3 regions of the Bradyrhizobium sp. UFLA05-89 genome follow, and region 2 is predicted to be linked to each of the others. Evidence: riboswitches for the same ligand, from Rfam matches in the RefSeq annotation. Region 2 holds a riboswitch; each other region holds the start of a gene.
What was found. A riboswitch is a leader RNA that binds a small molecule or an ion and turns the genes downstream of it on or off. The one in region 2 is predicted to bind cobalamin.

Region 1: linked by a shared signal. The riboswitch ahead of SO139_RS24810 (DUF1636 family protein) and the one ahead of SO139_RS10055 (ribonucleoside-diphosphate reductase subunit alpha) in region 2 are both predicted to bind cobalamin.
Region 3: linked by a shared signal. The riboswitch ahead of metE (5-methyltetrahydropteroyltriglutamate--homocysteine S-methyltransferase) and the one ahead of SO139_RS10055 (ribonucleoside-diphosphate reductase subunit alpha) in region 2 are both predicted to bind cobalamin.

The regions. Positions count from the first base shown of each region.
Region 1 covers NZ_JBANBA010000051.1:41,761-49,833, reverse strand. Annotated here, with positions in the region: gene cobN (cobaltochelatase subunit CobN) at 1-2,403, opposite strand, end outside; gene cobW (cobalamin biosynthesis protein CobW) at 2,403-3,452, opposite strand; gene SO139_RS24810 (DUF1636 family protein) at 3,449-3,823, opposite strand; cobalamin riboswitch at 3,917-4,134, opposite strand; gene cobO (cob(I)yrinic acid a,c-diamide adenosyltransferase) at 4,175-4,810, shown strand; gene SO139_RS24800 (cobyric acid synthase) at 4,818-6,266, shown strand; gene cobD (threonine-phosphate decarboxylase CobD) at 6,270-7,235, opposite strand; gene cbiB (adenosylcobinamide-phosphate synthase CbiB) at 7,245-8,073, opposite strand, start outside.
Region 2 covers NZ_JBANBA010000014.1:8,086-16,158, reverse strand. Annotated here, with positions in the region: gene SO139_RS10070 (TonB-dependent receptor) at 1-1, shown strand, start outside; gene SO139_RS10065 (DUF6925 family protein) at 43-1,050, shown strand; gene SO139_RS10060 (hypothetical protein) at 1,113-1,694, shown strand; cobalamin riboswitch at 1,920-2,139, shown strand; gene SO139_RS10055 (ribonucleoside-diphosphate reductase subunit alpha) at 2,259-5,165, shown strand; gene SO139_RS10050 (ribonucleotide-diphosphate reductase subunit beta) at 5,176-6,330, shown strand; tRNA gene SO139_RS10045 (tRNA-Ser) at 6,578-6,700, opposite strand; gene SO139_RS10040 (MFS transporter) at 7,396-8,073, opposite strand, start outside.
Region 3 covers NZ_JBANBA010000044.1:1,978-10,050, forward strand. Annotated here, with positions in the region: partial or broken gene metE (5-methyltetrahydropteroyltriglutamate--homocysteine S-methyltransferase) at 1-1,496, opposite strand, end outside; cobalamin riboswitch at 1,602-1,826, opposite strand; gene prpB (methylisocitrate lyase) at 1,860-2,783, opposite strand; gene prpC (bifunctional 2-methylcitrate synthase/citrate synthase) at 2,795-3,976, opposite strand; gene SO139_RS22615 (MmgE/PrpD family protein) at 4,016-5,533, opposite strand; gene SO139_RS22620 (acyl-CoA thioesterase) at 5,546-5,866, opposite strand; gene SO139_RS22625 (short-chain fatty acyl-CoA regulator family protein) at 6,122-7,546, shown strand; gene SO139_RS22630 (hypothetical protein) at 7,550-8,050, shown strand.

The DNA of each region.
Region 1 (8,073 bases), on a different contig from region 2:
CAGCGCGATCATGTCGTAGCCAGTCACGCGTCCTGATGCGTGATCCCAGCGCGGCGCGAGCCCGGCCAGATGCAACGCCATCGCAAACTCCTCACCCGCCGTGCGCATGGTCGCGGACCCCCAGAGATCGACGACGAGCCCCTTCGGCCAGTCGCCGTGATCCTGCAAGTGGCGGCGCAACAGTTCTTCGGCGAGCTTCACACCTTGCGCATGCGCCGACGGCGTCGGCACGGCGCGCGGATCGACGGCGAACAGGTTGCGCCCGGTCGGCAGCACGTCCTGGCGCCCGCGATAGGGCGAGCCCGCTGGCCCGGGGGCGACGCGCCTGCCGGACAGCGCCGCAATGAGCGCGTCCCTCTCCGCTTCGCCGCAAATCCCCCGACCGAACACATGCAGGCCATCGCCGAACTGGCTTTCCTTGAGATCGCAGACGAAACGGTCGATGCGTGGAATCGCTTCGGCAGATAGCGCCGATGCGGCAAGGCCGAGGTCGGCGTCGAGGCCGGCCGCGTGCGCCTCGTCGCGGATAGCGGCAATGAGCCGGTGCCGGCGCGCGGGATCGAGGCCGTCGGCGGTCGAATATTCGTCGAGCAGCTGCTCGAGCCGGCGCAAGCCCTCCGGCACCGCGGACTTCGCCAGCGCCGGTGGCAGATGGCCGATCGTCACCGCACCGGTGCGCCGCTTGGCCTGCGCGGCCTCGCCGGGGTCGTTGACGATGAAGGGATAGACGACAGGCAGACCGCCGATCAGCGCCTCGGGCCAGCAGGACGACGACAACGCCACGGATTTCCCCGGCAGCCATTCCAGCGTGCCATGCGCGCCCATGTGCACGACGGCGTCCATGCCCTGCTGCCGGAGCCAGAGATAGAACGCGACATAGGCATGGCGCGGGGTGCGCGAAAGATCGTGATAGTCGGCGTCGCGGTGACTGACATAGCCACGTTCCGGCTGCACCGCGATGATAGCCTTGCCGCTTCTGATCGCCGCGAAATGAAATGCGCCGCCGCGGCAGCTCGGATCATTCTCCGGCGGCCCCCAGGCGCGGGCCAGATCGTCCTGCAATGCCTGCGGAAGGCGGGAAAGCGCCGCGCGATAATCGGCTGCGCTCCACGTCAATTCCTGTTTCAGCAAGTGATCGCCGAGAGCACTCTGTGGTTCAACATCGAAGCCAGCTTCGCTGAGATCAGAGAGCAGCGCCTCGACGGACGCAAGCGCATCGAGCCCGACCGCGTGGGCGATCTGGTGCGGCCGACCGGGATAGTTGGAGAGCACGATCGCCAGCCGCTTCTCGCTTGCCGGCTTCTCCGCGAGCCGCTGCCAGGCCGCCACGCGCGCAACGACGGCGGCAATGCGCTCTTCGTCCGGCCGATGGGCGAGATGCGCGAATTGCAGATCAGGATCGCGCTCGCCAGCCGACTTGAAGCTCACCACGCCCGCAAACACGCGGCCGTCGACCTCCGGCAGCACGACGTGCATCGCAAGATCGCCCGGCGAGAGACCGCGGAGCGACTCGGCCCAGTCCTCACGACGTGCCGTGGAGAGCGCGACCTGGAAGACCGGGCATGACGCAGCATCGAACGGCGTCGTGCCGTCATCGCCAAGCGCAGAGAACGCCGTCGCGTTGACGATGGCCGCTGGCAGACATTGTGCAAACAGTGCGCGTAGCCAATCCGCCACGCCGGGCGCTTTCAACGATGTAACGAAGACACCAAAGGCTTCGAAACCTCTCTCGCGCAGCGCTGCGATCAGCGCATCGACGGGCGCAGTATCGGCGGCCGTGAGATAAGAGCGATAGAAGGTCACGATCGCGCGAGGTTTTCCGCCGGGGTCGGGCAGCGCCCCGACAACGCCGCTTCCCGGCTCGTAAAATCCAATCTCGGGAACCTCGATCTCACCTACCACCGGTCCCGCATAGAGACCCGAGGCCAGCGCAAGCTGCGCGATCGCGGCTTGTGCGGCGACCGGTCCGCCCTTGTCGCAGAGCACTTTCAGCCGTCTGAGCGTCGAGACCGGCAAGGTCGAGAACGCATCCAGCCGTTCATCGTCGCGACCATCCGCTGGCAACACGGCAAGCGCGATGCCGCGGTCCTTCGCCAGTTGCTGCAGGGCTGCAAGCCCATACGCCCAATAGGACTCGCCGCCGATCAGGCGCAGCAGAATGCCGCGCGCTTGCGACAGCGTCCGCTCGATATAGGTGTCGACCGACAACGGATGACGCAGCTCGGCGAGATTCGCCAGCCGCAGCGACGGCAGGCTCGCGCACCCTCGCCGCCAACCAGCCGCGAACGCGGCGAGATCTGAGTCCGAGAACGAGAGCACCACGAGATCGGCCGGATCCTGGCCGATGTCCCTTGGCGTCGCAGTCTCTTCCAGACCACGGCTCTCGCGGAAGACGACGTGCATCAGATCCCAAGCCCTGAGATACCAAGTCCTGCCTTGATCGCGGTCTCGTCGATGTCGCCATGCTCGCCGATCACGACCAGCTTGGATTGCCGGGGACGCACGCCCCAGGGCTGATCGAACTGGTGCCGCACGCGTTCGCCGACCGATTGCAGCAACAGCCGCATCGGTTTGCCCTTGACCGCGATATAGCCCTTTGCGCGCAGCACGTTCTGCTCGCGCGCCAGCCGTTGCACCGAGGCGATCAGCGCCTCGACGTCGACGACCTCAGGCAGATCGATCACGACGGAGTTGAAATCATTGTGCTCGTGATCGTCCTCGCCGTCGTGATGCGAGGGGCGCGCGGCGAGATCATCTTCGGCCGCCGCCTCAAGACCGAGGATCACGCGCAAGTCCACCGCGCCGTCGACGACCGGCAGCATTGGAACGGGGCGCGGCATTTCCGCCGCGATCGCCGCCTTCGCTGCTTCGAGTCCCGCCGCGCCGGCAAGATCGGCCTTGGTCAGGAGCACGATATCGGCGCAGGCGATCTGGTCCTCGAACACCTCCGACAGCGGCGTCTCGTGATCGAGATTCTCATCCGCCGCGCGCTGCGCCTCCACCGCAGCCGGATCGGGCGCGAAGCGTCCGGCCGCGACAGCCTCGGCGTCGGCGAGCGCAATCACGCCGTCGACCGTGATGCGTGAGCGGATCTCCGGCCAGTCGAACGCTTTCAGCAGCGGCTTCGGCAAGGCCAGCCCCGACGTTTCGATCAGAATATGATCCGGCCTCACCCGACGTGCGAGCAGTTGCTCCATCGCCGGAATGAAATCGTCGGCCACGGTGCAGCAGATGCAGCCATTGGCGAGTTCGACGATGTTTTCCTCCGGGCAATTGGCATCTGCGCAGGATTTCAGGATCTCGCCGTCAACACCTTCGCTGCCGAATTCGTTGACGAGCACCGCGAGCTTCTTGCCGTTGGCATTGCTGATCAGATGCTGGATCAGCGTCGTCTTGCCTGATCCCAGAAAACCCGTGACGACCGTGACCGGGACTTTTGCGAGCGTGTTCATTCGGCGGCCTCCGGCACGACGGCGATGGGGGGAATGCGGGCAAGCGATTGCTTGCGGAAGATTTCGGGGCGGCTGCGCCATGGCACGATGCCGTCGGGCGCAGCCGCGTAAGCCGAAGCGCCTGCGATCACATCGTTCGCATTGGCATCCGACAGGCGGCCGTAGACGTAGGACCATCGGCCCGGCGCGCTGAGTGCGACCGAGCAGCCCTGGCTACACGCCGAGAGGCATTCGACGGGAACCAGGTTGACGCCCTCGGGCACGCCGGCCTCGAGGATCGCGGCATGCAGCCGTGCGCCGGGCGTGGCTTCACCTTCGCCGGGTGTCTGCCCGGCGCGGCAGGTGATACAAACGTGAAGTGTGACGGCCATCGCCCCTTCCAGGATATCTGCGGGAGGCGATGAGGCGCACGAACCGCTCGAAAGAGGGTCCGTTTCCCCGTCGCGGAACACCCCGTCCGCCGGTCCAAAACAGTCGCGCTGGCAGGTCTCCCGGCTTGCGGAGCAGGGTATTTCCCTTCGATCCCCGCCTTCCCGATCCCATGGGATCAGTGGCTTCGGGCATCTCTCCGGTCACGGTCGCGGGGGCGGCTGCTTTTCGAACACGAATCTTGCCGATTCGAGCCCTATCGCATTCCCTCTTCGCCTGTCGTAGGACAGGAACCAACACTGGCCCACCATTTGCCCATGGCCGCCACTTGTCAAGCCGAAGGACCATTTCAGATGACGCCTGAACCGGATACCCCAGCGGTGCAAGACACCGACGCCCGGCATGCCACGAAAATGGCGAAGAAGAAGGTTGCCCGCGACAAGATCATGGCGACCAAGAGCGGCGAAAAGGGGCTGATCATCGTCCATACCGGCGCGGGCAAGGGCAAGTCCTCCTCCGCCTTCGGCATGATCGTTCGTTGCGTCGCGCATGGCTTCCCTTGCGCGGTCGTCCAGTTCATCAAGGGCGCCTGGGATACCGGCGAGCGCCGCCTGCTCACCGGGCATTTTGGCGATCTCTGCCAGTTCCACGCCATGGGCGAAGGTTTTACCTGGGAGACGCAGGACCGCGCCCGCGACATCGCCGCGGCGAAGGCCGGCTGGGAGAAGGCGAAGGAGCTGATCCTCGACCCCAATTTGCGCATGGTCGTGCTCGACGAGATCAACATCGCAATGCGCTACGACTATCTCGATATTGCCGAGGTCGTCGACTTCCTGAAAACGCAGAAGCCGCCGCTGACGCATGTCGTCCTCACCGGACGCAACGCCAAGGACGAGCTGATCGAGATCGCCGATCTCGTCACCGAGATGACGCTGGTGAAACATCCGTTCCGCTCCGGCATCAAGGCACAAGCCGGCGTCGAGTTCTGAGACTTCGATGGCGCGCGCATTGATGATCCAGGGAGCGGGCTCGGACGTGGGCAAGTCGCTCGTCGTCGCGGGCCTTGCGCGTGCCGCAAAGCGCCGCGGCCTGCGCGTGCTTCCCTTCAAGCCGCAGAACATGTCGAACAATGCGGCGGTGACCGTCGATGGCGGAGAGATCGGCCGCGCGCAGGCGCTCCAGGCGCTCGCCGCCGGCGTCGAGCCGCACACCGACATGAATCCCGTGCTGCTCAAGCCCGAGACCGATGTCGGCGCGCAAGTCATCGTCCAAGGCAAGCGCATCGCCACCGCGCGCGCCCGCGACTACGCGGCGATGAAGCCGACGCTGATGGGCGCCGTGCTCGAAAGCTTCGAACGGCTGAAGACGCGCGCCGATCTCGTGCTGGTCGAAGGCGCCGGCAGCCCGGCCGAAGTCAATCTGCGCAAGGCCGACATCGCCAATATGGGCTTTGCCCGCAAGGCTGATGTTCCGGTGGTGCTGGTCGGCGACATCGACCGCGGCGGCGTCATCGCGCAGCTCGTCGGCATCAAGACCGTGATCGATCCTGACGATGCCGCGATGATCCAGGGGTTCGTCATCAACAAGTTCCGCGGTGATCCCACGCTGTTCGACGACGGCTACCGGCTGATCCAGGACAAGACATCCTGGCGCGGCTTTGGCGTGCTGCCCTGGTTTAACCGCGCCGGCGAATTGCCGGCCGAGGATGCACTGGGATTGGGCGACGCGCGAAGGCCCGGCAGATGCAAGATCGCGTTTCTGGCGCTGTCGCGGATCGCCAATTTCGACGATCTCGATCCGCTCAAGCTCGAACCAAACGTTGACCTCGTGATGGTCCGTCCCGGCGAAGCCATCGCGGGCGACGTACAGCTCGTCATCATCCCTGGCTCGAAATCGACGCGCGGCGACCTCGCCTTCCTGCGCGCGCAAGGCTGGGACATCGATCTCCTCGCACATCACCGCCGCGGCGGGCACGTGCTGGGTGTCTGCGGCGGCTACCAGATGCTCGGCCGCAGCGTGGATGATCCCGAAGGCATCGAGGGCTCGACCGGCGCGACAGCCGGCCTCGGCCTTCTTGAGGTGACGACGGTGATGTCGCCGCAAAAAACGCTGACGCGCGTCACCGCGCGCCATGCCGGGACCAGCGAGCCGATTGACGCTTACGAGATTCACATTGGCCGCACCGATGGGCCGGATCGCGCGCGTCCCTTCGCGATGCTCGATGGTGCACCGGAGGGCGCCATCTCCAGCGATGGGCGCGTGCACGGCAGTTATCTGCATGGGCTGTTCACGTCGGACGGTTTCCGCAAGGCGTTCCTCGCGCAGCTCGATATTCCCACGACAGACCAGCCATACGGCGCAAGGGTCGAGAGCGCGCTCGACGCACTCGCCGATCACATCGAGGCCCATCTCGACGTCGAAGGCCTGCTCGCGCTGGCGCGCTGAAGGTCAACTGGAGAGCGTTGACGCAAGACGCGCCCATTCCCTCTCGTCGCCCGGCAGGCCCAGGCGCAGCCAATTCGGCTGCTGGCTGAAGACGCGCGACCAGATCCGGCCGCGCGCGAGCTTATCCTGCGCGGCAAGCGCATCACCGACATCGTACAGACGAAACAGTGGCGTGCCGCCGATCAGCCGCCATCCTTGCGCAGTCGCCATGGCATCGAGACGTGCGCAGTCTTGGCCGAGCCGCGCCGTCGTTGCGCTGGCCCATTCGCGATCGAGCAGCGCGCGCCGACCGACGGCGATCGCAGCGCCTGAGACCGGCCACGGCCCCGCCATCGCTACGAGCGTTGCAATGTCCGCTTCCGCGCCGAGCACAAAGCCAAGGCGCAAGCCTGCCAATCCGTAAAACTTGCCAAACGAGCGCAGGATCAGGAGGCCGCCCTGGCCAGCTTCGGGCGCGAGCGAGAGTTCGGGCAGCGCATCGGCAAAACTCTCATCGATCACGAGGCGACCGACGCGCGGCAAGATTGCAAGCAGATCGGCCTTGTCATGCTGCCGACCGTCGGGATTGTTGGGATTGACGACGACGGCGAGATCGGCACCAGCGAGCGCGTCGAGATTGGAGACCTCGGCAACGTCCCAGCCGACCGGAGAAAGCACCGCGGCATATTCATTGTAGGTCGGCGCGAGAATGCGCGCGCGGCCCTTGCGCGACAAACTCGGCAGACACTGGATCGCCGCCTGCGCGCCGGCCATGGCGAGCAGCGGCGCCTGCGTTGCATAGGCCTGCCGCGCGGCCTCGTGCAGCGCTTCAATCTCGGATCGCGACGGCAGCGCACGCCATGCGTGCTGTTCGATCTCGCCCACCGCGTAAGGCTGCCGATTGATGCCGGTCGACAGATCGATCCAGTCCTTGATGCGCCCGCCGAAACGCTGCATCGCGGAGTCGAGATTGCCACCATGCTCGCGCATCGCCGCCCCTCAAACCAATGCCAATGCTACGAGTAAGCCGCCCAGCAGCAGCATCGCGCGAACGTAGAGTTTCAGGCCCAACCGGATGTCAGCGCCAAGCGGATCGCGCGCGCCCGCGTTCAGCCAGGGCTCCTCGGTCACAGCGCCGTGATAGCTGCGCGGCCCGCTCAGGCGCACGCCGAGCGCACCCGCCATTGCCGCTTCCGGCCAGCCGGCATTCGGCGAGCGATGGCGATTTGCATCGCGCGACATGCAGGACAAGGGCGCCCAAGGGTGCGCCGTCACCAGCGCGAACAACAGGCCCGTCAGCCGCGCCGGAATGAAATTGGCGACGTCGTCGATGCGCGCGGCTGCCCAGCCGAACCAGAGGTGACGCTCGGAGCGATGACCGATCATGGAATCAAGCGTGTTGATCGCCTTGTAGCCAAGGATGCCGGGCAGGCCGAGCAGCGCGCCCCAAAACACCGGCGCCACGATGCCGTCGGAAGCATTCTCTGCGAGGCTCTCGAGCGCCGCACGCGCAATCCCGGCCTCATCGAGGGACGCGGGATCGCGGCCGACGATCTCTGCGACCGCAAGCCGCGCCGCGTCGATATCGCCCGACTGCAGGCGCTGCGCGACGGCAGCGACGTGATCGTGGAGCGAGCGCAGTGCGACCAGCGGCCAGGCCAGAACCCCAAGCAGGACGGCGCTCCACCCGGGAACGAGCCAGCTCTGCACGATCCAGCCGATGCCGGCGCACAACGCGATCACCAGAAGTGCGGCGGCGACGCCGGCCATGCGCCGCGCCTCGGGCGCATCTTTGGACCTGTTCCAGTTGCGATCGAGCAGAGCGATC
Region 2 (8,073 bases):
GTCTAAGGGCCGCGCCAGAGGTCGCGCGGCGAGGGATCTCGGATGACGGCAGCCGGAGTGATGGACGTCCTTGCCGGTCAGCTTGCTGACGTTGAGGCGGGCTGGAGTGTGGGCACTTTCGGGGCGATCGCCGAGTTCACACGCGATCAGGCCGAGCCGGCCGATCTGCGTTGCGACGAGGCGATGATCAGTATCGTCACGGACAAGGGCGGGATTCAAATCCTGTCAACGCCAAAGCTGCGCCTGTTCGCCTCGGAATCGCCGACGAGCGAGAGCTGGAGTCATCGCGTGGCGCTGTGTCTTCCGCTTGGCTCGTGTGGGATGCACGGGCGTACCACGTTGACGGAGGTCGGAGCCGACGACGATGCTCTGCGAGGCAGGGATCGCAGCGGCATCCTGTTTGATCTCGGCCTTGGCACATTGCAGATCGACGCTTGCATTCGCATAGCAGATCGGCACGTCGTTGCGGCGCTCCGTGAAAGAGTCGGCCGATCGGTGTTTGCGCCGGGGAACGATGCGATGCGCATCATTCTCGCTGCCAATCCGCACCGCGTTTTCATCAGCCGAGTCGGGCGGGCCGAGGTGTTCCAGCCGATCCCGCCACCTGATGGTCGCAGTCCCGACGGGCCACACACGCATGTCCTGCCGAAGCTGCTTGCGCATGGTCGGACGCACGCGGCAACGGAGCCGGTTCCGGACGGCTGGGTTCCCTGCGCCCATTTCTATCCGGCGCATCCGCTTCGCGATCAATTCGGTCGAAAGCATGAATTTCGGACGCAACATCAAGCGGCATTCCAGACCTTCCTTGAGCAATATGGCGAGCCGGGGTCCGTCGCGCTCAAGCGAGACATCATGGCGGCCGTGATGGCGGGGCGAGACCCTGATGCGCTGACCGTTCGGAACGACCGCCTCGGCCGCGCGACCGTTCGGGTGACGCTTCGGCAGTTGGCCGCGGCCGGACCGCTGTCGCAGACGATCATCGAATGGCTCGCCGCGTATGACCGGATCGACCTTGCCGAGCCCGAAAATCCCATGGATGCCCTTCACTGACCGCCAAAAGGCTGTCCCGCAGCAACAGATGTCGCTACAATTGCAGGAGAGGAGATTTTCCAATGGCCTTCAACGTTCTGCCCGCCGCCGCTGACGGCTTTCGTTTGCACCCGGTTGAGCCGCGCAACGCTCCGATGTTCGCCTTCGGTCTGCTGGTGACGGCCTGTGCGCTGGCAAGCTTCGTATTTGCCTGCGCGACTCCGTTTGCGGCCTTCGCAGTCGTTGCAGCCGCGTTGTTGCGGTTGCGTCCGGCACTCCTCGTCGTCACGGGTGCATGGCTGGTCAATCAGGCGATCGGATTTGGCGTGCTGCACTATCCGGTCGATGCCAACACGATCGCCTGGGGCTTCGCGATCGGGGCAGCGGCGCTCGCCGCTACCGCTGTCTCGTCAGCCATTCTCGGTGCGCTCCCGCAGAACCACACGGCTGTGGTTCTGGCGGTCACGTTGGTTTGTGCCTACGCGGCCTATGAGCTCACTCTGTTCGCCATGACGCCGTTCCTGGGCGGCGAGGGCGCCTTCACTCTCGCCATAGTGACACGGATTGGGCTGCGCAGCGCCGCCTGGTTGGTCGGTCTTGTTGCAGCCTGCGAGATCGTTCGCCTGCTCAATCCGCTTGGGCGGCGACGCGCGATTTCGACGTGAACGACGAAGGCGGCGACGCGACGACCTCCGTTCGGTTGCTCCCGCCTGATTCGCCAAGCACGATGAATTGGCATTCCCCATTCCCCGCGAAAACCCCGTAACGGAACTGATTGCGCGCAGCCGCCGAATCGCGGGATGTCGGTGGATAGCTGTGAAATTCCCGCATTCCACAGACAAAAACCGGCCGACGCGTTAATCGATCATTGACACTTCGCCGCGAATATCACCACATATGGGTGTCACGGTTCCGCTGGATCGCAAGATTTAGTGGCTAAGAGGGAAGCCGGTGAACCGCGCCTGAGGTGCGGAATTCCGGCGCTGCCCCCGCAACTGTCAGCAGCGAGCTGCTCCCAAACAATCGTCACTGGTGCCTGTTCGCGCCGGGAAGACGGGGAGAAAGCTATGACCTGCGAGCCAGGAGACCTGCCGCGACGCAACTGAACGTCCACGGGCGGGGTGTCCCGGCGGTCGCTTGCATGCGCCGTCGGCACTCCGTTGCCGGCGTTTCTGCAGCGTCCTCGTCTTGCCCCGCTCAAACATAACGCGCGCATCACGGGGCCCTTGATGTCTACCAATATGCACCACGCGGAGACTGTCTCCGCTCCCATCATCCAGTTGCGTCCAGAGTCGCTCGCTGCCGTTCCCAGCGAGCCCGCCATGCAGATCATCCGCCGCAACGGCAAGGTCACCCCGTTCGACCAGGCGAAGATCGCGGTCGCGATGACCAAGGCCTTCCTCGCCGTGGAAGGAAACACCGCGGTCGCTTCACGCCGCGTCCACGAGAGCGTCGAGCAACTGACTGCGGAAGTGGTCGCGGCATTGCACCGTCGTGCCGGCGAGGGCCGCACCTTCCACATCGAGGACGTCCAGGATCAGGTCGAGCTTGCGTTGATGCGCAGCGAGCACCACAAGGTGGCCCGCGCCTACGTGCTGTATCGCGATGAACGTACCCGCCAGCGTGCGGAGGAAGCTGCTGCTCATCAGGCCGTGCCCGTCGCTGCCCCAGCACTCCACGTTACGCTTGCCGACGGTTCGCGCGTCGGTCTCGACAGCAAGCGCCTCGCGCTGATCGTCGGCGAAGCCTGCGCCGGGCTCGACGGTGTCTCCGCTGCGCCCGTGCTCGCCGAAACCACGCGCAATCTCTACGATGGCATCAGCCAGGACGAACTGGCGCTGGCCTCGATCATGGCCGCCCGCACGCTGGTCGAGCAGGAGCCGAACTACGCCTATGTCAGTGCGCGCCTGCTGCTCGACAAGCTCCGCGGCGAGGTGCTGTCCTACGTCCACAGCGTGCCGACATCCGCTTCACAGGCGGACATGGTGACGCGCTATGCCGAATACTTCCCGGCCTATGTGAAGACCGGCATCGCCGCCGAGTTGCTCGATCCCGAGCTCGCCCGCTTCGATCTCGGTCGGATCGCGGCGGCGCTGAAGCCCGAGCGCGATCTGAACTTCCAGTTCCTCGGCCTCCAGACGCTCTACGACCGCTACTTCCTGCATGAGCATGGCAAGCGGATCGAGCTGCCGCAGGCCTTCTTCATGCGCGTGGCCATGGGCCTGGCGGTGCGCGAGATTGACCGCGAAGCCAAGGCGATCGAGTTCTACGATTTGCTGTCGTCGTTCGACTTCATGGCCTCGACTCCGACGCTGTTCAACTCGGGCACGCTGCGCCCGCAGCTCTCGTCCTGCTTCCTCACCACCGTCTCCGACGACCTCGACGGTATTTTCAAGTCGATCAAGGACAATGCGCTGCTGGCAAAATATTCGGGCGGCCTCGGTAACGACTGGACGCCGGTGCGCGGTCTCGGCGCCCATATCAAGGGCACCAACGGCGAGAGCCAGGGCATCATCCCGTTCCTGAAGGTCGCCAACGACACTGCGATCGCCGTCAACCAAGGCGGCAAGCGCAAGGGCGCGGTCTGCGCCTATCTCGAAACCTGGCACGTCGACATCGAGGAGTTCCTCGATCTGCGGAAGAACACCGGCGACGACCGCCGCCGCACCCACGACATGAACACCGCCAATTGGGTGCCGGACTTGTTCATGCAGCGCGTCGATGCCGACGGCGAGTGGACGCTGTTCTCGCCGGACGAGACGCCCGATTTGCACGACCGCTACGGCGAGGCGTTCAAGTCGGCTTACGAGGCTTATGAAGCCAAGGCGAAGGCCGGCGGCATGCGGGTGTCCAAGACGGTCCGCGCGACCGATCTGTGGCGCCGCATGCTGACCATGGTGTTCGAGACCGGTCATCCCTGGATCACCTTCAAGGATCCCTGCAATTTGCGCTCGCCGCAGCGGCACATGGGCGTGATCCACTCGTCGAACCTCTGCACCGAGATCACCCTGAACACCTCGGGCGACGAGGTCGCGGTCTGCAATCTCGGCTCCATCAACATGCTCGCCCATGTTGGGTCCAATGGTCTTGACCAGGCCAAGCTGAAGCGGACGGTGACATCAGCGGTGCGGATGCTCGACAACGTCATCGACATCAACTTCTACACCATCCCGGAGGCGCGCCGCTCCAACATGCGCCACCGGCCGGTCGGCCTCGGCTTGATGGGCTTCCAGGAGGCGCTTCAGGTTCAGCGCATCCCGATCGCGTCGGACGCGGCCGTGGCGTTCGCCGACACCAGTATGGAAGCGATCTCTTACCACGCCATCGAAGCATCGTCGGATCTCGCCGCCGAGCGTGGCCGTTATCCGAGCTTCGAGGGCTCGCTGTGGTCGAAGGGCATTTTGCCGCTCGACTCCATCCAGTTCGTCGCCGACGCCCGTGGCGGCCTCGACGCCGACCGCTCTTCGACGCTCGACTGGGACCACCTGCGCAACAAGGTCACCTCCCGCGGCATGCGCAACTCGAACGTCATGGCGATCGCCCCGACCGCGACGATCTCAAACATCTGCGGTGTCTCGCAGTCGATCGAGCCGAACTACCAGAACCTGTTCGTCAAATCGAACATGTCCGGCGACTTTACGGTCGTGAACGAGTTCCTGGTCCGCGACCTGAAGGCGAGGGGACTGTGGGACGAGGTGATGGTCTCCGACCTCAAATATTTCGACGGCAGCGTCGGCCAGATCGACCGCGTTCCTGACGATCTCAAGGCGCTCTACGCCACCGCCTTCGAGATCGACAGTGCCTGGCTGATCGAGGCGGCCGCGCGCCGGCAGAAATGGATCGACCAGTCGCAGTCGCTCAACCTCTACATCGCCAATCCCTCCGGCAAGAAGCTCGATACGCTTTACCGGCTGGCCTGGCGGCGCGGCCTGAAGACGACCTATTACCTGCGCTCGCGCAGCGCCACGCATGTCGAAAAATCGACGCTGAAGGGCACCGACGGCAAGCTCAACGCGGTGTCGGCATCGGGCGGCGCCTCGCACGCGCCGATCATGATCCCGGCCGCGGCGGCGCCCGATCTCGACGGCATCAAGGCCTGCCGGATCAACGATCCCGAATGCGAAGCGTGCCAGTGAGGAAATGACGATGCTTGATTGGTCCGATACTGAAACCACGGCGGCGGCTCCGGCCGCGCCAGCCCTCACCACGGCGCTGCGTCCGCAGACCCAGCTCAAGCTCGAGCCGGTCGATCCGACCGGCCTGGGGTCGATCGACCGCGCCGGCGGCCGCGTCTCGGTCGACGAGAAGCGGATGATCAACTGCCGCGCCGACGTCAACCAGCTGCTGCCGCTGAAGTACAAATGGGCCTGGGAGAAATATCTCTCCGGCTGCAACAATCACTGGATGCCGACCGAAGTCTCGATGCAGGCTGACATCGCGCTGTGGAAGTCGCGGGACGGCCTGACCGAGGACGAGCGGCGCGCGATCAAGCGCAATCTCGGCTTCTTCGCGGCCTCGGAATCGCTGGTCGCCAACAACATCGTTCTGGCGATCTACCGTCATCTGACCAATCCGGAATGCAGGCAGTATCTGCTGCGGCAGGCTTTTGAGGAGGCGGTGCACACCCACACTTTCCAGTACATCGTGGAAAGCCTCGGCCTCGACGAGGGTGAGCTGTTCAACATGTACCGCGAGGTGCCGTCGATCACCGACAAGGCGGCCTGGGCTCTCAAGCACACCCAGCATCTGGATGATCCGTCGTTCCAGACCGGCACGCCCGACAGCGACCGCGCCTTCCTGCGTGATCTCGTCGCCTTCTACGTCGTGTTCGAGGGCATGTGGTTCTACACCGGTTTCGCGCAGATCCTGTCGCTCGGCCGCCGCAACAAGATGGTCGGGATCGCGGAGCAGTATCAGTACATCCTGCGGGACGAGAGCATCCATCTGAACTTCGGCATCGACGTGATCAACCAGATCAAGATCGAGAATCCGCATCTGTGGACCGCGGAATTCCAGGACGAGATCCGTGGCATGATCCGTGATGCCGCTGAGCTCGAGGCTGCCTACGGTCGCGATACCATGCCGCGCGGTTTCCTCGGTCTCAATGCGGCGCTGTGCCAGCAGTACATGCACTTCATCGCCAACCGCCGCTGCGCCCAGATCGGACTCGCACCGGTCTTCGCCGAGGTCGAGAACCCGTTCCCGTGGATGTCGGAGGCGATGGACCTGAAGAAGGAGAAGAACTTCTTCGAGACCCGGGTCATCGAGTACCAGAACGGCGGAGCACTCAATTGGGAATGAGCACGAGCCTACTAGGCGGTCTTATCTTCCTTATCAGCAGAGCAGAGGCGTAGTTGCTCGGGAGTATATGAAACTAGCTAATTGCGGTGGCCGTGAAGCTGGCAACTTGTTCTGCATCTTGTTGACGCAGGTGTGCTTCCATTCGACCAATGCGCTTTGCCTTTGCAACATAGCTTACTCGCTCGAATGAGACAGCTCGGCGGTTTTAGCTTGGACCCACATATAGTTCTGTAAGACAAGGAGAAACTGGCGCGCCCGACACGATTCGAACGTGTGACTTTTGCCTCGGAGGGCAATCCCACAAACTCCCATGATATCTCAGAGCAACAATCAAATCGGCCAGCGCTAACAGCCGACCGGTCACAGACCCATTGGTGCACGTCGACTACTTGTGCGGCGTAGACTTGGATAGCGGGGGAGCAAATCAGACATCCGCGCGATCAGAGGTTTGGCATTTCGGAGCGCGCTGGCACGCGCCACCGTTCTTGCGGGCCATCTGCTCAATTCTCTTGTTCGGAATATCGAAATTCGCTGCGGTGCGTTTGGCTTGGCGATACCAGCAAAAATGCCAGCAAAGCGGACGATTGTAGTGGGATTTTGCTTGAATTTCCAATGCGTCGCGACAATTGTCCCGAGAAAATCCGGAATCGAACCAGTGACTTAAGTTATTGTTATTATTATAGTTTTTTTCGTGGTGCCCCTGGCCGATAATTGCCTAGAGCCATAACCATTTGAATTTCAACGCCCTTTCTTCGTCGGTTGTTGCCGATACCAGCACAAATACCAGCAGGATGACGCGCGGTATTCGCCGACAAAAAAACAGGAGGGTTCTCGCCGCGGGCACGCCTATGCCATTTCACAAGAATTTTTGTCCGGCATGGAAGCTTGCGCAGCCGGCTCTTCGAATGCGGAGCTTCAAAGCGAAAGATTATCGGGGGGCGAGTCGCTCCCCCGCTACCAATCATACGATTTTTCGGATATGAGCTCGAGTGTCTGCGTGAGCGGAGCGCCGCATCGCCGAAATGAGCATAAGAAGCAGGTACGAATGCTCGGCCAGCGATCTCATCACTGCGATGGCGTCAGCCTCGCCGTGAGCAGCGAGGCAAGGGCCAACGCGCCGGCCACGCCGAGCACGCAGACCATCCACCCGAACGTGTCGAACAGTCGGCCTAGAAGGGCGGTTCCCACTACTCCTCCAAGAAAGTAGCAGGCGAGATAGGTGCCACTCGCGATCCCACGGTTCTTGGCTGCAGCTTGACCGACAAATCCGGTTGCAGCGGCCTGCGCAAAGAACGTCCCGACGCCGACCAGAACCATTCCAGTCAGAACCTGAGGCAGATGAGACGTCACCATCAAAGGAAGGCCTGCGGCGGCTACGCCGAGGCCGATCCAGACAGTCATGCGACTGCCGAGCCAAACGGCGACTTTTCCGGCGAGCAGTGTCGTCAGAATGGACGGCAGAAAGACGAAGTAGACAAAGCCAAGGTCCATCATGCCGAGCGACAACGGCGGTCGCACCAGAACGAAATTCACGAACGTGAAGGTGCCGATAAAGGCGAACAGAATGCAGAAACCGATGCCGAACCCAGCGCGCAGCCGTGGTGTTCGCCAATGCTCAAGCATGGCGCGAACTGGTGAGTCGTTCGCGGCCACGGACTGCATCGGTTGCACGCGGTGTATCGAGAAGTAGGCTAACGCGGCGCCGGCGAGGTTTAGGGCCGCAAAAAAATAGAAGTTCCAGGC
Region 3 (8,073 bases), on a different contig from region 2:
GAGCCCGATCTCCTCCTGCCAGCGCACCGTGCGGGCGGTTTCCTCCTTGAGGAACTGCTCGTACTGTGCGTCGGTCAGCTTGCCTTGGCATGCGCGGCGCGGGCATTGCGCACGTCCGCGGTCTGCGGGAACGAGCCGATCGTCGTCGTCGGGAAGGCCGGAAGGCCAAAGCGCTTGCGTTGGATCTCCGCGCGGCTCGCAAAAGCGCTGGTACGACGGCGCATGGCGTCGTCGATCGCCGCCATGCGTTTGGCGACCGCCGCGTCGTGGATCTTGGGTGAGATCTGGCGGGCTTTCGCGGCCTTGTCCGAAGCGGCGAGGGCATCGGCGACGCTGTCATCGCCTGCGAGGGCCCTCGCTAGCGTGGACAGCTCCGCGATCTTCTGCACCGAGAAGGCAAGCCAGCTCTTGACGTCGGGATCGAGGCCGGTCTCAAGCTCGAGATCGATCGGCGTATGCAGCAGCGAACAGGACGGCGCGATCTGCACGCGGCCGGCGCCGAGCCTGGCAATGATCGGCTTGTAGCGGTCGATCAGCGCCGACAGGTTGGAGCGCCAGACGTTACGGCCGTCGATGACACCGAGCGAGATCACGAGGTCGGCGCGGGCGCCGGATTCGACCTGGCTCAGCTGCTGCGGCGCGCGGATCAGGTCGACGTGCAGCCCGGCTACCGGGAGCGCCAGAGCGGTTGCAAGGTTGTCGCCAATCGCGCCGAAATAGGTGGCGAGCATGATCTTGACGTTGGGCACGTCCTTGGCGAAGCGCGCATAGGCGCGCTGGAGTGCGTTCCGCTCGATCTCATTGAGATCGAGCACTAGGCAAGGCTCGTCGATCTGGACCCATTCAGCGCCGCGCTTGGCGAGCTCCTGGAGAACGTCGACATAGACGGGCAGCAGGCCATCGAGCAGCGAGATCGGATCGACCGCCGCGTCATGGCTTTTGCCGAGCTTCAGGAAGGTGACGGGACCGACCAGCACCGGACGGGTCTGATAGCCGAGCGCCTTGGCTTCATCGTACTCCTGGATCACCTTGCGCGAGGAGAGCTTGAAGGTCTGGCCCTTGTGAAATTCCGGAACCATGTAGTGGTAGTTGGTGTCGAACCACTTGGTCATTTCCTGCGCTGTTGCACCATGGCCATGATGGGCGTGACCGCAACTCGCGTCGTGTGCGTCGCCCTGTGATCCGCGTGCCATCGCGAAATAGGTCTTGAGCGAGACCAGGCCGCCCTTCCAGCCGTAGGCATCGGGGATGGCGCCAACCATGACACTGGTGTCGAGCACCTGGTCGTAAAGCGAGAAATCGCTCGACGGGATGATGGTTGCGCCGAGCGATTTCTGGCGTGCCCAGTTGGCAGCACGGAGTCCGGCTGCGGCTTCGAGAAGCTGCTGCTCGCTGATCTTGCCGGCCCAAAAACCTTCGAGCGCGAGCTTGAGTTCGCGGCGTGGCCCGATGCGGGGCGTGCCGAGTGTTGCGACTGGAAGTGAAAGAGAAGTCATAGCTTTAACCCCATTGTGGTGGGGGCAAAAGGCCATGGCGGACGCAGGCAGGGCAGCCGCAGATGCGGCAGCTGCTTGGCGTACCACCGGGACACCCCGCCCGTGGACGATTATGTTGTCGGGGCAGGTCTCCTGGCTCGCGGGTCGTCGCCTGCACCCGGGCCTTCCCGAAGCTTTCGCTTCAGTGACACGATTGGATGCGAGCTCGCCGCTTACAGTTGCGGGGGCAGCGCCGGCATTGCTTCAGTCCGAACGGACCGGGAGCGCACCGGCTTCCCTCTTAGCTCCAGATCAAGCGGGACCCGGAGAACCTCGACGTTTTCGATTATCTGCATCGATGGGGTGCCGTCAACCTCTCGCCGTTCACTTGCGCTGTGGCATACCGGCCGGAACGACCGTTCTTACGATCGATGAATCCAGTGCCTCGTAGTCGTGCAGTCCAATCGTGGCGTAGAGCTCCGCACGCGTCTGCATGCGGTCGACGAGCTTATGCGTGCCACCATCGCGCGAAATCGCAGCATAAAGTTCTGCTTGCGCCTTGTTTGCCACGCGCAACGAGGACACGGGCCAGATCACCATGGCGTAGCCCATCGCCTCGAACTCCGCGGCTGTGAAGAACGGCGTCTTTCCAAACTCGGTCATATTGGCGAGCAGAGGCACGCCGGGCATGCGCTCGGCAAAGGCGCGGAACATCTCGGCAGTGTTGAGCGCTTCGGGGAAGATCGCATCGGCCCCCGCTTCCATGTAAAGCTTGGCGCGGGCGACCGCCCCGTCGAGGCCTTCGCTTGCGGCAGCATCAGTCCTGGCGATGATCACGAGATTGCGACGGGTTTTCGCCGCGGCTGCGACCTTGGCCGCCATGTCATGTGCATCGGCGATCTTCTTGTCGTTCAGATGGCCGCATTTCTTCGGCAGGACCTGGTCTTCGAGATGAAGCGCGGCCGCGCCCGCATCTTCGAACACGCGCGTGGCATGCATGACGTTGAGCGCCTCGCCGTAGCCGGTGTCGGCGTCGACGAGAAGGGGCAGGCCCGATGCGCGGACGATTTGGCGGATGAAGAAGGCGACTTCATCCACGGTGATGATACCGAGATCAGGCAGACCCATCGATGCTGTCATCGCAGCGCCCGAGAGATACAGCCCCTCGAAGCCGGCTGTCTTGGCCTGGAGCGCCGCCATGCCGTTGTGTGCGCCGGGAAGTCTCAGGATGCCTGGCCGCTTCAGCAACGCGCGGAAGCGGAGGCCAGCGGCCTCTTGTGGCAGATCGGCGGCAACGAGATAGGGCATCTGGCAGTTCCTCAGGCGGCGCGGATCGACGAGCGCAATCCGCTGCGTTGTGCGAGCGGCACGAAGATCAGGTTCTCCGGGCCGACATAATTTGCCGACGGCCGGATGATCTTGTTGTCGATGCGCTGCTCGATGACGTGGGCAGCCCACCCCGACGTGCGGGCGATCACGAACAGTGGTGTGAACATCGCGGTCGGCACCCCCATCATGTGATAGGACACTGCACTGAACCAGTCGAGATTTGCGAACATCTTCTTGGTCTCGGCCATCACGGCTTCGATCCGGTCGGCGATCTCGAACATCTTCATCGAGCCTGCCTCGTGCGACAAGCGGCGTGCGACCTCCTTGATCACCTTGTTGCGGGGATCGGCGATCGTATAGACGGGGTGGCCGAACCCGATCACGACCTCCTTGGCGGCGATCCGGCGGCGGATGTCAGCATCGGCCTCGTCCACGTCACCGTAGCGCTTTTGCACCTCGAATGCGACCTCGTTGGCGCCGCCATGCTTCGGCCCGCGCAGCGCGCCGATCGCGCCGGTGATGGCCGAATACATGTCGGCTCCGGTGCCGGCGATCGAGCGGGCGGTGAAGGTCGAGGCATTGAACTCGTGCTCGGCGTAGAGGTTGAGCGAGGTATGCATGGCACGGACATGCGAGTCCGACGGCTTACGGCCGTGCAGAAGATGCAGGAAATGTCCGCCGATCGTGTCGTCGTCGGTCTCGACGTCGACGCGCCGGCCATTCTGGGCGAAGTGGTGCCAGTAGAGCAGCATCGAGCCGAGCGAGGCCATCAGGCGATCCGCGATGTCGCGCGCGCCTGGATGATTGTGATCGGAGGCTTCCGGCAGCACGCAGCCGAGCGTGGAGACGCCGCTGCGCATAACGTCCATCGGATGCGCCGCGGCGGGGAGGGCCTCCAGGGCAGCCTTCACGACGTTCGGCAGGCCGCGCAGGCCCTTCAGCTTGGCCTTGTAGGCGGCAAGCTCAGCCGGCGTCGGCAGGCTGCCGTGCACGAGCAGATGGGCGATCTCCTCGAATTCGCAGGTCTCTGCGACATCGAGGATGTCATAGCCGCGATAGTGCAGATCGTTGCCGGTGCGGCCGACGGTGCAGAGCGCGGTGTTGCCGGCAACGATGCCGGACAGCGCAACCGATTTCTTGGGCGCCGGCTTTGAAGACACTTCGTTCGTCATGATGCCAATCCCTTGATTTACGAAAGCGCTGAGTTAGCCTTAGCGGCCCGACCAATCGAAGATGCCGGTCGATCCCTTAGCGCCGAGCTGCGATGAATCGACGGTGAAGGTGAGCCCGATGAGATCGCCGGCCTTCAGCTCGGGCAGGCGCTCGACCAGGCCGAGCAAGCGATCCTGCTCGGCCGGTGCGATGACGCCGTCGGCGAGGCTGCGGAATTTTGCGACATATTGCGGCCGCGCGAGCGGGCGCGCGCCGAGCGGGTGCGCATCCGCCACAGCAAGCTCGTCGCTGACGATGGAGCCGCCCTTGAGCGTGACGACGACGCGGCCGCCGAATGCCTTCTGCTTAGGATCGTGGCTGTGATAGCGCTGTGTCCAGGCGGGATCTTCGACCGTCGAGATCTTGTGCCACAGTGCGACGGTCTCGGGACGCGCCGCTCGCTCCGGGGCGTAGGACTTCTGGTGATGCCAGCCGCCGTCTTCGAGCGCGACCGCGAAGATGTACAAGATGGAATGGTCGAGCGTCTCGCGGCTGGCCTTCGGGTCCATCTTCTGCGGATCATTGGCGCCGGTGCCGATCACGTAATGACTGTGATGGCTGGTGTGGATCACGATGCTTTCGATCTTGGTGGGATCACCGATCTTCGGGCCCATCCGGCGCGCCAGATCGATCAGGGCCTGGCTCTGATACTCCGCCGAATGTTCCTTGGTGTAGGTATCGAGGATGGCGCGCTTCGGCTCGCCCTTCTCCGGCAAGGGGACGACGTATTGTGCTTTCGGACCTGACAGCAGCCACGCGATAAATCCATCTTCGCCCTCCCAGGCGGGCGAGGGCGCGCCTTCGCCGCGCATGACGCGGTCGACCGCCTCTATCGCCATCTTGCCGGCAAAGGCCGGTGCGTAGGCTTTCCAGCTCGAGATTTCGCCCTTGCGCGACTGGCGCGTAGTGGTGGTGACATGCAGTGCCTGCTGTACGGCCTGATAGATCGTCTCGATCGGCAGGCCAAGCGCGGTGCCGATGCCGGCGGCGGCCGACGGGCCGAGATGGGCGATGTGGTCGATCTTGTGCTCGTGCAGGCAGATGCCCTTCACCAGATTGACCTGGATCTCATAGCCGGTCGCAAGGCCCCGGATCAGCGCGGCGCCGTCGAGGCCGCAGTGCTGGGCCGCTGCCAGGATCGGTGGAATATTGTCGCCTGGGTGCGAATAGTCGGCGGCGAGGAACGTGTCGTGGAAGTCGAGTTCGCGAACCGCAACGCCGTTGGCCCAGGCGGCCCATTCCGGCGAGATGCGCTGGACTTGCGGCAAGCCGAACACTGTTGCACCGGGCTTGAAAGGGTGCGTGACGGCCTGGGCGCGTGCGCTCGCCACCGGCCGACGCGCAATGGAAGCCGCGGCAACGGCGGCGTTGTCGATGATGCGGTTGCCGATCATCTCGATCACGGCCGGCTCGACCGCGACCGGATCAGAGGCGACCTCGGCGATCTTCCAGGCGAGCTGGTCCGCCCGTGCCAGATGCTCGGAGGACTTGTAGGTGCGGACGTTGTGCGATTTCACGATCGGGAATCCTCAAGGCGTTGTTGGAAGAGAGCGAATCGACGGCGTCGGCTTTCCGGCCGCGTCGACCGCGGCCATCTCGAACGAGCCCTGCATGGCGATCCGACGAGAGCCGGCGGCGAGCGCTTCTGCGACGATCTCGACCGCGACCGTCATCGACGAACGGCCGAGGCGTTCGACCTGCGCGGTTAGTTCGACGAGTTCGCCGACGCGGACGGGCTCGTGGAATTGCACCTTGTCGGAGGTCGCCATCACCACCGCACAACGGGCTCGGCGGTTGGCCGCGACAAATGCTGCCTTGCCCATCAGGCTCAGGGCGTTGCCGCCGAACAAGGTGCCAAAATGGTTGGCTTATTCGGGGAAGACGACCTCGACGAAGCGTGTCGGCTCGTTCGGGTCCGGCGGCTGGTTCGAGAGCGGCCTGCATGGCGCGATATCCGATGACCCTTGTTCAAGGACCCTTGCAACTCGGTCTGCTGTTCGCAATATCTGCAAAGCCAAAACCCGCGTATAGCACTGAAAAGGTGAAGCTTTGCGAAGCCGAGGTCGTGAATTTGCAAAGTTTGCAAAGTCGACAGGGGACGCCGGATGAAGAAGGCATTCATGGGCGTGCGCCTGAAGCGTCTGCGCGAGGAGCGCAGATTGACACAGCAGGCGCTCGCTTCGGCCATTGGAATTTCCCTGAGCTATCTCAATCAGCTCGAAAACAATCAGCGGCCCCTCACCATCGCTGTGCTGCTCAAGCTCAACGCCGCCTTCGGCGTCGACGTTCAGTTGTTCTCGGAGGATGACGAAGCCCGGCTCGTCGCCGATTTGCGGGAGGCGCTGTCCGATCCCGAGATCGGCGAGACGATATCGTCCGCTGAGCTGCGGGAGCTCGCGCTCAACATGCCGGCGCTGGGGAGGGCCGTGGTCAGCATCAGTCGCCGCTATCGGCAGGCGATCGAGCAAAGTGCGGCGCTCGCGGCGCGGCTCGGCGAGGATCGGCAGGCTGAGACGGCAATCCTTCCGTCGACGGCCTACGAAGAGGTGCGCGATTTTTTCTATGCGCGCCACAACTACATCGCCGAGCTCGATGAAGCTGCCGAACGTCTGGCGCAGGACTTGGCGCCGTCGGACGCGATCACTCCCGCCATTCTGAGCGACCACCTCCGGGCCAAATTCGACGTCACGGTCCTGATCGGTGACGCGGCTGACGATGTCCATCGCCGTTACGATCCGCAGAACAGGACGCTGCATCTTTCGCGCAGGCTCGAACCCGGGCAGCGCGCGTTCCAGCTCGCGACTCAGATTGCGATGCTCAGCCTGGATCGCGAACTGGGTGCGCTCGTCGATGCTGCGGGATTTACCAATCAGGAGACGCGCGGGCTCACACGCATCGGGCTTGCCAACTATTTCGCGGGCGCGCTAATCATGCCCTACGGGCGATTCCTGGCCGAAGCGAAGGTGCAGCGCTACGACATCGACATGCTCGGTGAAGTCTTTGGAGTCGGCTTCGAGACGATCTGCCATCGCCTGAGCACGCTGCAGCGGCCGTCCGCGCGCGGTGTGCCGTTCTTCTTCATCCGCGTGGACCGCGCGGGAAACATTTCGAAACGTCAGTCGGCGACGGACTTTCACTTCTCGCGGATTGGCGGCACTTGTCCGCTGTGGAACGTCTACGAGGCGTTCGCGTCCCAAGGCCGCATTGTGATCCAGTTTGCCCGCATGCCCGACGACCGCGCCTATCTCTGGATCGCACGAACCGTCTCTCGCAGGAGCGGTGGTTATGAATCTCTGAGCAAGACCTTCGCCGTGGCCCTGGGGTGCGACGTCAGGCACGCGGGAGAGCTTGTCTATTCACGAGGATTGGACGCTCACGACCCTGCGTCAGCGGTCCCCATTGGCATGGGATGTAAGGTGTGCGAACGTATCGATTGTCCGCAACGCGCTTTTCCCCCGGTCGGGCGTTCCCTGATGATAGACGAGAGGCAGTCGTTCTTTTCGCCATATGCAGCGTCCAAATTCCAATGACGCATGCGCGAGGAATCCGCCCATATCCGCTATCTGGACACATCTGACGTTGCCGCGCATCTCGTCGGCTTCTTTCCTTCTGAGCATTTGACTGCGGGCAGCACGCACAAGGCAAATCAGGCAATTAGGCTGGTCAAAGCGACGTTTCGCGACGAATTCAAATGCCTCGTGACGCAAGTCAAATCGGGCATCGTTATCGAATGCCCGGAGGCGACTGAGTGTGCAATCCTGAATTTATGCATTGTCGTCGAGCAAAAACTGGAGCGGCTGAAGAACGAGCCGCTCGCCGCCAAGATGGTCGAAGAGATTCTCGCGGTCTCCAGCGCCGAGCTTCGTCGCTGGTCAAAGGACGGTCGCATACCAACCAGCGGCCGGGCTTTTTTCGGCCAAGGCAGGAAGCAGGTTGGATTGTTTCTTTACCAGCCTGAGGCGATCCGCGAATTGTCGTCGCGTCCTGGTCAAATCATGCAATGGCGAAAACAGGATCGGCAGCACCGGCATTGAAGAGGGATTGCCCGCGTAGGGCC